Regions from separate parts of the Paenibacillus sp. Marseille-Q9583 genome, predicted to be linked through region 3. Evidence: predicted binding sites of a transcription regulator. Region 3 holds the regulator's gene; each other region holds the start of a gene.
What was found. Region 3 encodes Rex, which represses fermentation and respiration genes when NADH is low (regulators of the CRP and FNR family bind a similar motif). Its sites were predicted from a motif close to TTGTGAAATATTTCACAA; they were not measured.

Region 1 (5,162 bases), on a different contig from region 3:
ATCGGCGGACTAGTGAAGCCTGATGCAGGAACGATCCTCATGAACGGTAAGGTCGTTACAGGTCAACGTGGTGAAATCAGTTATATGCCGCAGCAGCCTGCGCTTTTTCCTTGGCGAACGATTGAAGATAATGTACTGCTAGCCAGAGAAATCAAAGGTGCTCTGCAGGATGGAGCTCGTGAAGAAGCGCGCCAGTGGCTCGCCAAGGTTGGCTTGAATGGATTCGAACAGGCTTATCCGCATATGCTGTCTGGTGGGATGCAGCAGCGTGCTGCTTTTCTCAGAGCATTGCTGGCTCCGCAGGAGTTGATGCTGCTCGATGAACCTTTCAGCGCACTGGATGCACTAACTCGCAGTGAAATGCAGCGCTGGTTGCTGGAGCTGTGGGAGGAGAATCGCCGCTCCGTGCTATTCATTACCCATAACATCGAAGAAGCGTTGCTGCTCTCGAATCGTATTTATGTATTCTCGGGTCGTCCCGGCTCCATCCTACATACTGTTGACGTGCCATTTTCACGGCCACGCCGCGATGAGATTACGGATTCCCCGGAATTCCTTAAACTCAAACGCCAGCTGTCACAGTGGATGCGAGAAGAACAAGCTAAGAATGAAAAACAGCCTTCTAAATAGAGATCAAAACAAAGAACCGCTCGGGCTTCTATTAGCCCAAGCGGTTCTTTTGTTGTAACCAAAATATGCTGTTTATATCTTATTGTGCTTGTACAAACTCAGCAGATTTAATCCCTGCTTGACGGCCGAAAATAATGATTTCTGCTACAGAGTTACCGCCGATCCGGTTTTGACCGTGTAATCCACCTGTAACTTCACCAGCCGCATACAGGCCAGGAATAGCAGCGCCGTCTTTATTTAATACTTCTGTGTTCGTATTGATCTTCACGCCGCCCATGGTGTAATGAATCCCTGGGGCGATCTTAATAGCGTAGTAAGGACCCGCGGACAAATCGTTGTCCATTCCTGTTGTTCTGCCGAATTCAGCATCGTTCTTGTTCTTTACCGCGCTGTTCCAAGTATCAAGTGTCGCTTTTAGCTTATCGGCTGGCACACCGATTTCTTTCGCCAATGCTTCGATGGTATCCGCTTGGATCACGAAGCCCATTTTGTCATATTGTTCAATTGCTTTCACACGTGATTTGACGCCGGAATCAAAGACAAGCGTTGCCGCTTTTTCAGGAAGTGTATTGATCGCTTCGGTAACTTTATCACGTGTAGTCAATTCGTTTACGAACCGTGTGCCTTCGCTATTCACGAGGATAGAACCTTCGCCGCGTACAGCTTCCCCGATCAGATAAGATTTTTCTTGTTGAACTGTTGGGTGAACCTGGATTTGATCCATATCAACGGTGGTTCCGCCAAGTGCCTCAATCATCTTGATGCCGTCGCCGGTACTGCCGATTTGGTTAGTCGTTACGTATCCTTCCAGATCAGGTCTAACTTTTGATATCATATCCATGTTGGATCCAAAACCACCTGTTGTTACAACAACTGCCTTCGCTGTAATGGTTTTTTCATCAGCTTGGTTAAAGAGTACTTTGACGCCGTTAGCCTTACCGTCTTTTTGAGTAATTTCTTTAACATCCGCGTTCACAAACAGTGGAATTTCTTTTTCTTGTACGTTTCTAACCAATCCTTTGACAAGGTATTGGCCTACCGCAGAGCCGTCTTCTGGACGATGGGTACGTTTTTCGCTCATGCCGCCTGTGATCGTAATATTGTTCAGCTTAATTCCGATCGAATCCAACCAATCGATTGCACTTGCGGAATTGTCAACGAAGAAACGAAGCATCTCTTTATCGTTCGTGTCATGGCCGCCCTTTAAGGTCTCTTCATAAAACTTATCATTGCTATCTTCAATGCTTTGCTCTTTTTGAAATTTCGTTTGGGAAGCGTTCATTCCTGAGGAGGATTTACTTGTATTCCCACCTGCAACCGGCATTTTTTCTAAAATAACAGGGTTCAAGCCTTTGGCCTTAGCTTCCAGTGCAGCCGACATTCCTGCGCCACCAGCACCAACAATAACGATATCATAATTATCTTTTAATTGATCCAGTGGTGTGTAACTAGCTTCTGATGCGCCTGATACGGCTTCAGCTTTATCATTTTTGGCCGTCTCATTTACCTTACTTTTGTTCTCGTTTCCATTACTATTACCTGCGCTGTTGCTATTACTGTTACCGCAGCCTGCGATTACGAGCATGACAGAGAGAATGAGAATGAGAGCAGTACTTGTTGTCTTCTTCATCTTTATAACGCCCCTTTGTGAATGTTTTCACATTTATAATAACGCAAAGTCGATGTTTTGTGAAGGTATTTTTGTAATTAGTTATGATTACTGTTACATTTTCATGAATATTTTCATTTAAATTTCCATAAAAATCCTCATCAGCTTACTACACAAAGAAAACCGCCCTATCCAGGGCGGTCTCCTACCTTATTTTCTAATCAACGTTTACAACACCAGTTTGGGTCGTACGAACTGTCTGCCCTTACTTATGGTATATAAGCTATAACTTCAATTTCTACGAGCCCGTCCTTAGGCAGACGTGCTACTTCAACAGCGCTGCGAGCAGGGTATGGCTGAGCAAAGAATCTTCCATAAATCTCATTCACCTTAAGAAAATCATTCATATCCTTTAGGAAAACGGTCGTCTTTATTACCTGGTCCATGCTTGTACCCGCCGCTTCCAGTATGGCTTTGACATTCAGCAACGACCGTTCCGTCTGTTCCTCGACCGTAGCAGGAAAAGTCCCATTAACCGGGTCTAGTCCGAGTTGTCCTGAAGTATATAAGACGTTCCCAAGCTTTACAGCTTGAGAGTAAGGCCCAATTGCACCTGGTGCATCCGTTGTTTTTACAGTTTCTTTATGCATATTTGTCATTTTAAAAGACTCCTTTATCCAGCTTGTTCATTAGTGTTACCGTCATATTCCTTTAGCATTTCTGCCTGTTGCTCTGGTGTTAACTTCGCGATACCGAATCCCGTGAAGCCCCATATCGTCGCAAAGATTATTCCTGTCCAACAGAGAACAGCCCAAGGTAAATAATCTAGCGTTGCAACACCCAGCGTTCCCGCCATATAAGCACCTGCAGCTGTCCAAGGCAGAATAGGCTCGGTAATCGCCGCTGAATCCTCGATGGTACGTCCCAAGTTCTTCGGATGCAAGCCCCGACGGATATATGCTTCACGCAGCATTTCCCCTGGCATTAAGATGGATACCTGACCATTACTTGTAACTCCGATCATCGTAAGACCTGTAACAATGGTTGCTACGATCATTGAACCTGTGGAATGAACGAACTTCAAAAGCTTATTAACAATCAATTCCAAGGACTTCGTCAGAGATATGGTTCCAGCGAACGTGATTGCACAGAAGCAAATGAGAAGTGTCCCCATCATGGAGTTCATTCCGCCACGATTTAGGAGACGGGGTACATCTTCAATAACGTTGGCAGAATCAAATCCAGCTACGTGAACCATAGAAATATTAAAACCATTAACAACAGATGATACGACATCATTCAACGTAAAGCCCTGAAATATAAGTGCGTTGGCCATAGCGAACATAGAAGAGATCAGCATGACCGGTATTGTCGGTTTCTTCGTAATCGAACCATACAAGATGATTAATACAGGTACTAAGAGCAGCAGATTAAAGTCGTAAATGGTATCCAATGATCCCATGATCGTTCCAACCTTTTCCGGAATAACAGCACCCGCGGCATCTGTGTTTAGGCCTGTGATAATAAAGACAACGCTTGCAACGATAAAGGATGGAAGTGTGGTATATAGTAAATGTCCAATATGTTCATATAGATTGACACCTGTTGCTAATGCAGCAATATTTGTCGTGTCTGAAAGCGGTGACAATTTATCGCCAAAATAAGCACCTGCAACAACAGCACCAGCCACTGCCGCTAGGTTCGCATCCATACCCGCACCAACGCCCATAAATGCAACTCCGATCGTTCCCGCTGATCCCCAAGATGTGCCCGTACAAAGCGAAACGGCAGCTGTCGCCATAAATGCGGTAATAAGCAGGAATTGTGGACTAATGATTTTCAATCCATAAAAAATCATCATCGGGATCGTTCCGCCAACCATCCATGCCCCAATCATAAAACCAACCATAATCAGAATAAGAATGGCAGGCATCGTTTTCGCGATCTTACCAGCGATAGATTCTAGTATGTCGTTGTAGCTATAACCAAGAATAATCGCGATAATACCAGCAACAACCGCAGAGGTAATAATAAGTGGTTCTGGCGGTAATTCATACAACACATACCCTAAACTAAGTAGCACAATCATCGTAATAATCGGTAATAGTGCTAAGAACATCGTCGGCTGTTTCTTGACTTTTGGTGTTTCTGATTTGGACATGATTATTTTCCCCCTTGATACGGATCTGAGAAAGGCTACTAATGAGGTCTTTCAAGGTCATTGATAAAGCTTTTTTTCATTTAAATTTTTCAATGGATAGGCTTGGTACAGCCGATGAAAAGCTTCTTGCAACCTGGGCAGTGGCGTTGCAATATTTAAGCGGATAAAGCCTGCTCCTGATGCCCCAAAACCTGTTCCAAAGCTCACACTAACCTTCGCATCCGACTCAATCCATTGCTTTAGCTCTGCTTCGTTGGTGCTAATTGCCCTACAATCCACCCATAACAGATAGGTTCCTTCTGATTCGATCACGCGAAGCTCAGGCATATGTTCAGTTATATAAGCTTTCACCCAAGCGATATTGGTTGTGATATACCCTCGTAATTGTTCCAGCCATTCATCGCATTCCGTATAAGCCACTTCTAAAGCAGGTACTGCAAAAAAGGTGGGGTTATGACAGCCTGCTTGCTGTAAGCAATGTCTGAATTTCTCACGCAGCTGATCATTCGGAATCACGATATTAGCAATTTCAAGGCTTGCAAGATTGAAGGTCTTCCCTGGGGAAGTACAGATAAAGGATCGCTGCTCTGCCTCGGTCGATATCTTCCCGATTATCGTATGCTCATAGCCTTCATGGATAAAATCGGCATGAATATCATCCGATACAATATAAGCATCATACTTTGTACACAAGCTAACGATTCGTTCTAGTTCAGCTCGTGTCCATACTCGTCCAACCGGATTATGCGGTGAGATAAGCAG
Region 2 (5,162 bases), on a different contig from region 3:
GATAAGGCTTTGCTAACAACGCTGATACAAAACTAATCCCATAACCGGCAATCACGGCTTGAATAACCTCATTTACTCCATTAAATTGCAGTTCGATCTTCGGTTGTTGTACCTTTCTTTCTTCACATAATTGTACAATTCTCTCTCTGGCTGCACTACCTTCCTCCCTCATAATAAATGCCTCAGCCATCACTTCCTCAAAGCTAACCTCCTGCTTGGCTAAAGAATGATTTGAAGAAACTACGAACACATACTCGTCCTTGTACAACTCCCGATGTTCGAACACCCCTGTATGATGAGAAGGAAACGCCATATCACTATAAATCGCCACGTCCGCTTCAAAGTTATTTAATTGTTCCATGACTTCATGAGAATTAGCAGTAGAGATCTGAATTTTAACCTCCGGAAAAGATTGCTTGTATAATGATGCCCACCGGGGGATGAGTAAGCTTGTGGCCAAATAATTACCTGCAATCCGAATATGGCCCGCAGGAAATTTATGATAATCCTCAATAATCTGCTGTACCTGTTCACCCATAGCAAATAACTTTTCAAGTGGTTCGATCAGTTTTCTCCCAATCGATGTTAGCACCATTCTCTTTCCTATGACCTCTAATAATACGATATTATTGTCCCGTTCAAATTTGCGGATCTGCGCTGATATAGCGGGTTGACTAATGTGCAAACGTTCGGAGGCTTTGGTCACACTCCCTGTTATCGCAACATAATAAAATAATTTTAATACATGATAGTTCATCCTGATTTCTTCCTAACTATATAAAATAAAATCATATTTAACGGACCTTCGGCTTTCTTATTATAACTATACATTATGAATATTAACTATTATATATTGTTTATTTATAATTATTTATCTTATACTTACAACTATTCAAAAGGGAGGTTTCGTTAATGAAAGAGACAGTATTATTTCTAACCCGTCACGGGCAGACCGAATGGAATTTGCAGAAAAGAATGCAAGGACATCAAAATTCAGCGTTAACAACCTTAGGTGAACAGCAAGCGGAATGGTTGAGAGATCGTTTGGAAGGTGAGAATTTAGGAGCCATTTATTCTAGTACTAGTCCAAGAGCATTGCATACTGCGCAGATTTTACGAGGAAATCGGAGATTACCGATTCAGCAGCAAGCTTCATTAATGGAAATTAACATGGGCATTTGGGAAGGAATGAACACAGATCAGATTGAACAAGAATATCCATTACAGTACACCCATTTTTTCACCAGACCTGATCTTTTTATTCCTCTAGCCCCAGGTGAGACCTATAGTCAGCTTGAACAAAGAGTAACGCCGACTATTGAGCGTATCATTAACGATAATGAAGGACATGAGGTACTTATTGTCACGCATCGGATGACCCTGAAAGTCATTATGGCTCATTTTCTCAATAAATCATTGCAGGAATTAGGGGAACTACCGGATATTCTCTCTACAGCATTGTGTAAAGTAACCCTAACTGACAACAATACAACTATCGATCTGTACGGCGATACTTCACATTATCAATGAATCCTTCTCAAAAATAAAAAAGGAAACTCCGATTTAAATGGGGTTCCCTTTTTAGACTTCAATTTTAAATTTCCACACTTTTGATTGTAAAGCTGCGGACCTTCATCCATTTTCCTGAAATAAATTCGTCAATTGTTTTCGTCTTCGGTCTAACACAAAAACGATGCTTGCTCCCTTTATCAAAACCAACCGCTTCAAAAATCAGGCCGTCACCGATTTGCTCCTTAAAGAACACTTGCTTAAGTCCCAATCTATTTAACATTTCAAGCTTTACACTTTCGATATATGTGCGTGAATACTCCTTAGACATGTGTGTTCCTCCTAGTAGTGGTAGTAATATTATAAGTTCAATATTAAGAAAATCAACTGAAGATCACATAATCACAAAAAGAAAAAAGCCAACCCATAGTCTATGGATTGGCTTCTACTATATAAGTTGATTACGAAATTATTTAACTTCTGTTGTTCCAGTCACTTTTCCATCAATAACAGCTGATGTTTTCAGATCTTCGCTCGCGAAGTAGAGGTTACCATCAATAGTGGCGGTTTCAGGCAGAGTAAAGCCTTTCGCTTCTACATAAACATCGCCTTTAATCGTTCCGCCTTCAACTTTCAAATTCTCACTTTGTACTGTAAACTTTGGTACGGTTAGTGTATAAGTAGCAGTGATCTTGTGATCAGCATCTTGCGAATAAAGGGCAATCTTACGGTAGATGTCGCCATCTGCGGCTCCTTTATTACGGAATTCTCCAGCTACAACAACCTCATCAGGAATCGTTACATCATTTAGAATCGCAACAATCCAGTTTCCATCTTTGCTAACAGCCTTAGTAAATGCATCTGCTTGATTCACGATCGAAGCTGTAGTGACAGCATCTGTCTGCTCAGCAGCCGGAGCTGAAGTTGCCGCCGAATTGTTTGCTTTATCCTCATTTGCTCCACAACCTGCCAATACTGCTACCGAAACCCCAGCCACTAAAATCATTTTAAATAGTCTCATTTTCGATTCCCCCTAATTTTGATTATGAATTAATTATATATTAAAATTCTTAATAATTAAGTGAATGATTTCACAAATTTGTGTCAGTATATAAAGCGGTTTCACAGCTCTCTCTCTTCCCGATTAAGATTCGCTCCCATGAGTCACACCTCTTCTCGCTGACTGATTTAGGTTCTTAAATCTATTTACCCAAATTATAAAAATGAACACAAGCATCATTTGCTTCTTGGTATAAAGTCAATCGTTGACTCTATTCAAGTGTTAATGATAATATTTGGAAATAAATATCTCAGCAAGGGAGAAGTTTACTGGTGAAAATGAAAAAGACTACAATGAAAGACATCGCGCTGCAAGCTAATGTCTCCGTTGCGACTGTAAGCTATGTTCTGAACCGCGTCGATAACCAAACCATTCCTGAGAAGACCCGCAATCAAATACTGTCACTTGCCGAAGAACTTCATTACATTCCTAATCTAGCAGCCCGTTCGCTTGCCAATAAAAAAACGGGATTAGTAGGGATACTTGTCAATCATTCTGCTTATATGCCCCCTTGGAAACTCTATGCACAGTTCACCTTTATCCGTGCTTTGGAACAGCGTTTAACGGATGCCGGATATCATACGCTGTTATATTCTCTTGGTGCTGACCATCCTTCTCTGAATATCATCGTCGAAAGAAAGCTCGAAGCCGTCTTTCTGATCGATGTCCGCGATGAATCCTTCTATTCAATTTCCAAACATTTTGTAGAAGGCATCCCCTTGATTTTGATCGACAGCATGATTGAAGATAAGCTGTTTAAGCAAGTTCTTTACAATTATCGTTCAGCTCTACAAAAGATAATGCCGGAGGATCTTTCACAGGTTTGTTTAATTATGGAGAGCTTCAATAATTCCTTACTCACTAACTTTATCCAAGACAGTCTTCCTTTACCTGAGAAAGCGATATTCAAAGTTCAAAATATGGAGGAATTGAATACAATCTTATCGGAGGGGATCTACAAAGAAGCTATAGTTATTAATGAGTTTATCGGAAGTTATGTTGAAAAATCCGGGGTATTCGCACGTCTTTCTGTTCTATGTACCTGTAATTGCCCAGAAATGCTTGGAGAAGACGTTCAGAAATTCATATTCACTGGGGATAAATCAGCCACTGCTTTTGAACTAATGCAGGAGTTATTACATCGTCCTGACTACTCCAAACAAGAGAATAATCATTATTTTGTTGATTAATTTTTTTTCGACATTCACTTAAACGTTTAAGTTAAAAGGAGAGATACCCATGACAGATCCTGTTTTAGCAAAACATGCATCCACCACTGCACAATCCTATCCAACCCTTTGGGGAAACCGGAGATTTATGCTGCTACTCAGCTCCTATTCCATTTCTTTGTTTGGAAATACCTTTCACAGCATTGCTTTAAGTTTATGGGTACTTCAGACGACCGGAAGCGCTAAAATGATTGCCTTTATTACGATAATCAATTTATTGCTCAGTTCTTTACTCGGATCGATAGGAGGCACACTCGCAGACAGGATCAATCGCAGAACCATTATGTTAATCACTGATTTGATAAGCTGCGGTCTAGCAGTTACGCTTGCTCTGTCCATTTCCATGTCTTCTACATCATTCATTATCGTGGCCATATTAACGGGACTTACGACAGTCTCAGCATTATTCCAATCCCCTGCGTATCAAGCTTCAATTACCACTGTAGTTGGAAAAGAACATGTGCAAAAAGCAGTCGGGATTCTGAACCTATCAGAGAATGTCTTTCGGACGATTGGGTATTCCGCTGGAGGTATTTTTGTAGCGAGTTTTGGAGCGGCAGATGCCATATTATTTGATGGAGCTACATTTTTCGTTTCCTTTCTACTAGTTCTTGCTGTCCGCTCCCTTCCACTCCCAAACCGAGTGAATACCGGATCTAAAGAAGAAAGAAAATTCACACAGGATCTTGTGGATGGCGTTCGTTATATATGGAGATACCCCTTCGCCAGAGCAATAATCATAATGCTCCCTACGCTCACATTGTTCTTTATGCCTTCACTGATGCTAACGCAAGTTATGGCCGTCAAAGTATGGAATTCTAGTCCCTTTCAGTTTGGACTCATGGAAGCCTGTATTCCTCTAGGTTATATGATTGGTTCCAGCATGATCTTGTTTCTCGGCTCCAAATTAAAGAATCGCGGCTTCTTTATCATGACTGGACTGCTGTGTCTGGGTCCCCTGTACCTCCTGTTATCGTTCGTCACTACTGCTGCCTTAGCCATTCCCATCATTCTTCTAATCGGCTTTATGTTCTCATTCTGTACATTGCTGATAAATACAATCCTCAGACTGGAAGTTTCGGAGGATATACAAGGTAGAGTCTTCGGTGTACTTGGCTCCATTATGAGTGTTGCACCCTCACTTGGTCTTACAGCTGTTTCATTCCTGTCTGATCACTTCAGTCCAGCCCCTGTCATGGGTTCCATCGGAGTCCTGTTACTACTATTTGCTTTATTAACCTTGACCAAGTTAAAGGTGATTCGTAATTATAAGTAATTTTAGAACATATCTTATGACCGTTATCGTCCATTTTTCCTAATAACGCGCCTATGATGAAGTTCAATCAGTAATTGAACAACTATAA
Region 3 (5,162 bases):
CTCGATCTCTTCATCATTCAAATGAACGCCATGTGCAACAATAGACGGACGTGTGAACATTCCAAGCTTCTCTAAATGCGCTACAGGCCGAAGTCCGTAATCCACCACATTCTGCTCCACTTCGCGTTTGGTCTCGGACATATGGGTATGCATCGGTAAATCCAAATCATGTGCCGCTTGTACAAACTTAACAAAGAAGTCCGGTGGGCAAGTATATGGGGCGTGTGGCGAGATCATCGTCGTAATTCTACCATCAGCCTTACCATGCCAATTTCGTGCAAAAGAAATCGCTTCCGCAAGCTTGTGATTTTGTACTTCCTCTGGACATAAGCCAATTACGCCTCTCATCAGTACGGAACGGATGCCTGATAATTCGACTACCTCTGCTACTCGGTCCATATGATCGTACATATCCAAGAAGGTTGTAGTACCACCTTTTAGCATTTCCAGTACCGACAAGGAGGTTCCCCAGTATACATCTTCTCCAGTGAACTTCGCTTCCATCGGCCACATCTTCTCTTGAAGCCACACCTGAAGTGCTAAATCATCTCCATAACCACGAAGCAATGACATTGCGGCATGGCCATGTGTATTTACCAGACCTGGCATAAACAGCAGACGACTGCCATCAACAACTTGCACATCATCTTCCATTAAAGGCTCTTTTTTTCCTATGTAAGTGATCAAATCATCTTCAATAGTCATATATCCATTCAGAACCGGCTCATCCGTTCCCGGAATAAGAAAACGCCCGCCCTTAATTATCGTTTTACTGCTCTTCATTTCCGGTTTCTTCCTTTCCGTCTTTCAAATAATAAGCAAGGCTTTGCAAATCCGTTGTAAAATCGGCAGCATGAACCCGGATATTCGATGGTGTTTTTAGAATCACTGGTGCAAAATTCAAAATCGCCTCAATACCAGACTCAATGAGAATATCTGCTACATTCTGCGCTTCTGAATCAGGCACAGTAATTATCCCAATTCGAATACCTTGCTCACGAACCGTCTGACCAAGCTCCTCCATCGGTTGAACGGTAAGAGAGTTGATTTTCCGCCCTACCTTAGGTGCATAGGAGTCAAATATAGCGGTAATCTTCATAGTATCTTTCAGATAAGCATTGTAATTCGATAATGCATGTCCAAGGTTACCGGCTCCTACTAAAGCCACATTCAATTGTTGATCCAGCTTCAGAATATGACGGATTTTTTCAATAAGATAAGTTACGTCATACCCGATACCTTTTCTACCAAAGTCTCCAAAATAAGCTAAATCTTTACGAATTTGAGCAGGATTCAAATCAAGTTTTTGTCCTAGTTCTTGTGAGGAAACGGTTAATATTTCACGTTTCTGGAGATCATTCAAGAAACGCAAGTACACAGGAAGTCTGCGAACAACGGCTTCTGATATTTTATCCGATTTCATAATTTACCTCCTAATTTAAGTGATATTCTGTTCAATTCCTATCGAAATATCTGCACCTCGTCTCAAGGAAGAGCGGTATTCTTATACCGCCCTTCCTTGTAGAGTGATTAATAAGATCGATGACGTTTTTTTCAAGAAACGCCTCCGTCTTCCAACCACTCCGCTATACGAGGAACCATTTGATCCGTAAGCATATGCTCCATTTTCGGGCCAGGCAACGAATAGAGGAAATACTTCCCATAGTGAGATTCGATCACCCTTGTGTCATACACAATAACAATACCCCGATCTTGCGCTGTCCGTACCAGCCTCCCAAATCCTTGCTTGAAGCGAATAACCGCCTGAGGAACAGACAACTTCATGAACGGATTCTTTTTCTGGGCTTGTAATAACTCAGACTTCGCTTCCGCTAGGGGGTGGTTTGGCGGTTGAAATGGGAGCCTCACGATGGCCAAGCATGTTAATGCTTCACCTGGAATATCTACACCCTCCCAAAAGCTGCTTGTTCCTAACAGTACAGAAGCTGCACTGTCCTGAAAACGGCGGATCAGCTTGCTACGGCTGCCCCCCTCCACGCCTTGACCTAACACCGTGATCTCTTGTGAGGCTAGAGCCTCTTTCAGAGGATCATAAACCTGGCGTAGCATCTTGTAAGAAGTAAACAGGACAAGCATCCGCCCACGTGTTGTAATAGCTGCTTCTGCTAGTGACTGTACGAGTGTATCGACAAATCGGGCATCGCCTACACTACCCTTCACACTAGGGAAATCCCGCGGAATAACTAACAGCGCCTGCTCCCGATATTTAAAGGGAGAAGGCAGGAGTGATGTCATCAGACGCCCCTCTTCCGCAGCTTCATTAAGTCCGAGATTATCAATCATAAACTGGAAAGATTTATCGACAGAGAGTGTCGCCGAAGTCAGTACGATACTTTTCTTCTTGTCGAAAAACAGCTCCTTAAGCTGAGTACTAACATCAACAGGAACGGCATACAGCTGTAGCGATTTACTGCGATAATTTCCATTCGCCTCCAGCCAATATACTACATTCTCATCATTTAATCCCATAAAAAACCGTACTTGCTCACGTATAGAAGCTAAATCCTTAAATAAGCCGCTAATATCGGTAACTAGACTATCTGAGGAGGATTGACCTTCTTGATCTCGCATCTCATTAAGCATTTTATCACCTTTACGGATAATTTCGCTTAATGTCAGATTCATAGTATTCTCTAAAGCAACCAATTCATCCCATTCTTTCGGTTTACGGGTAGGAAGTAGCCGCATAACTAACTGGCCAGCTTCTCCCGCCGCTGCATCGCTACGTTCCGGCAAGAGGCTGAATAGTTTATCACTAAGCAGATCCCAGGTTTCTTTTACGGTAAGCAGGTCCGGATAGATTCTATCGATCACTCCGCTCCATTCAGAAGCTTCCTCACTGCCTGATGACTGAAGCATTTGGCGAAGTGTAGGAAGCTGGCCATTTCGACTATCCTTATAAAGACGCGATAGTGTATGTGCCACCGTGAAATGCTTCATATGCATGCCTAAATGCTTGCCAGCGACGTCCTCCAGATGATGGGCCTCATCTATTACAAGATGTTCATAAGCCGGAAGTAGTTGATGCCCAGCCTTAACATCTGCGAAAAGCTTAGAGTGGTTCGTAATGACCACGTCTGCAATACCAGCTTCATGCTTAGCCCGATGATAATAACACTTACGGAACCAAGGACACGAGCGACCCAGACAAGAATCGGTATCGCTTGCCACCGTCTCCCAAAAATCTCCGCCACGTCCACTTAGATTGAGCTCTTCGTCATCTCCTGATTCACTTTGTGTCAGCCAAACGATCATCTGAGCCGCAGTAAGCGCATCTTCCCTCGGACTTATAAAGTCTTTTTTATTAATTTTATGTTCGAACTTACGAAGACACAAATAATGCCCTCTGCCCTTAAAAATTGCAGCTTTAAATGGAAAAGGAACTACCTGTGTTAACAATGGAATATCACGCTCACGCAATTGATCCTGCAGATTAATAGTATGAGTGCTGACCATGACTTTTTCATTAGTGCGTACGCTTTGGTAAATGGCAGGCAATAAATAACCAAGGGATTTACCGGTTCCTGTCCCCGCTTCGATCAATAGATGCTTGTCTTCGGCAAGTGCCGTCATCACCTCATTGATCATAATATCCTGAGCTTCCCGGCTTTCATACTGTGGCAAAGTTTCTTTAAGTCGTTTCGTTACTTCATCCATATAATCTGTAAAAGATAAATTGTGTAGTGGATTCTCAGCATGCTCGTCTCGAGGTGGAGCTAATTCGTTCCAGTCTCCTACAGCAAGCGCTAATTGACGATAGAAGGTCAGATCACCTTCGGGCTGAAGCGTCTCCGCTTCCCGTTCACGCAGCAGACCATCAAAATACCAACCCAGATCACTATCCTCTTCCGTAAACAGCTCACAGAGTCTCTGAATCGTCAGCAGAGGCAAATCGTAGAGCTCCTCTAGACATTTCAGCAATACAAGAGCAGTTGCGAGTGCATCACTGTCTGCCTGATGCGGACGATCATGCGTCACTCCAAAATGTGCACTAACTGATCCTAGTTGATAGGATGTGAGGGAAGGAAAGCAGATTTTCAGAAAATCAATCGTATCTAAAATCCGCCCTTGAAATGGTAAATACCCACACCGGTCTAAAGCATTTTGCAAAAAATGGAAGTCGAATGCGACATTATGCCCTACAAGCACAACATCATCCAAGAGTGGGACAAGCTCCATCATCATCTCATCCAGCTCAGGTGCATCCTTTACATCATCGTCGGTAATCCCCGTTAGACCAGTTATAAAAGGAGGTATCGGTGTTCCGGGCTTGACGTAGGAACCATATACCCGGGAGATGGACCGGTCTTCTTCTATAATTGCAAGGCCAACCTGGATAATTTCACCCACGGATTGGGTTCCCGTTGTTTCAAAATCAAGCACGGCAAATTTCATTATAATTCTATTCCCTTTCAATTGAGACTCTTAATCAGCATAACAGAAGTTGCGAAAAAAGGCGATGCACACCACTGGTTCAGGGGATGCATCGCTTGAATGAAAATACGGAATAATAAACCGTAAACGTAATAATTTACAATAATGAAACAAGCTGATTTCCGAAATGAAGCTTACCTCCCCGGCGGCGGCAAACCTCCAAATTAACGGTTGGTTCAGGAAGTGCCGGGTCAAGTTGCAAAGAAAGGCCAAACAGCTCTTGCGCTTCATTGAACCGTTCTTGAGAGGCCCTGATGCAACCTAAAGCGTTATAAACCATTGCCTTCAGCTTGGTTTCCCGTATCAAACCGAGCATATGGTTCAGATGGCTCCAAGCAGCTTCCCCCTCCCCTTCCTGCAGGTAAGAGATGGCTAAATATAATCGAGCAGCCAAGCTATCCGGATATTGCACAATAACTTCCTTAAACTGTTCAATACATTTCCCATACATCAGCAGCTTATAATACCCTTGACCTCTAACAAAAGTATCCATGCACAGCTCGGGTGCTTCCTGCTCTGGCACTTCCTCTTCAACCACCGTCGTAAAATCTACACTTTCACGAAAGTGACTTAGCTTCTCTGCAAAGGCCAGCCATTCATCCATCACTTTATCACTAAGTCGATGCAGCATATTATAATTGCATAAAAGCTCATTCCGGCGGGCACCCTCCGCTGTAGGGTAATCTGTAACGATCTCCTGAAGCACC

Region 1: a site for Rex is predicted at 2,276-2,293, ahead of ACWNM1_RS03835 (flavocytochrome c). Genes of this name have one in related genera too.
Region 2: a site for Rex is predicted at 2,589-2,606, ahead of ACWNM1_RS21020 (polymer-forming cytoskeletal protein). Genes of this name have one in related genera too.

What each region holds. Positions count from the first base shown of each region.
Region 1 is NZ_CDRJTB010000004.1:132,201-137,362, reverse strand. It holds gene ACWNM1_RS03840 (ABC transporter ATP-binding protein) at 1-630, shown strand, start outside; gene ACWNM1_RS03835 (flavocytochrome c) at 710-2,260, opposite strand; gene ACWNM1_RS03830 (RidA family protein) at 2,509-2,898, opposite strand; gene nhaC (Na+/H+ antiporter NhaC) at 2,913-4,400, opposite strand; gene ACWNM1_RS03820 (MalY/PatB family protein) at 4,458-5,162, opposite strand, start outside.
Region 2 is NZ_CDRJTB010000051.1:37,776-42,937, forward strand. It holds gene ACWNM1_RS21005 (LysR family transcriptional regulator) at 1-757, opposite strand, end outside; gene ACWNM1_RS21010 (histidine phosphatase family protein) at 913-1,530, shown strand; gene ACWNM1_RS21015 (hypothetical protein) at 1,595-1,840, opposite strand; gene ACWNM1_RS21020 (polymer-forming cytoskeletal protein) at 1,979-2,530, opposite strand; gene ACWNM1_RS21025 (LacI family DNA-binding transcriptional regulator) at 2,848-3,759, shown strand; gene ACWNM1_RS21030 (MFS transporter) at 3,809-5,074, shown strand; gene ACWNM1_RS21035 (hypothetical protein) at 5,098-5,162, opposite strand, start outside.
Region 3 is NZ_CDRJTB010000018.1:1,326-6,487, forward strand. It holds gene ACWNM1_RS10835 (amidohydrolase) at 1-783, opposite strand, end outside; gene ACWNM1_RS10840 (redox-sensing transcriptional repressor Rex) at 770-1,423, opposite strand; gene dinG (ATP-dependent DNA helicase DinG) at 1,555-4,416, opposite strand; gene ACWNM1_RS10850 (tetratricopeptide repeat protein) at 4,553-5,162, opposite strand, start outside.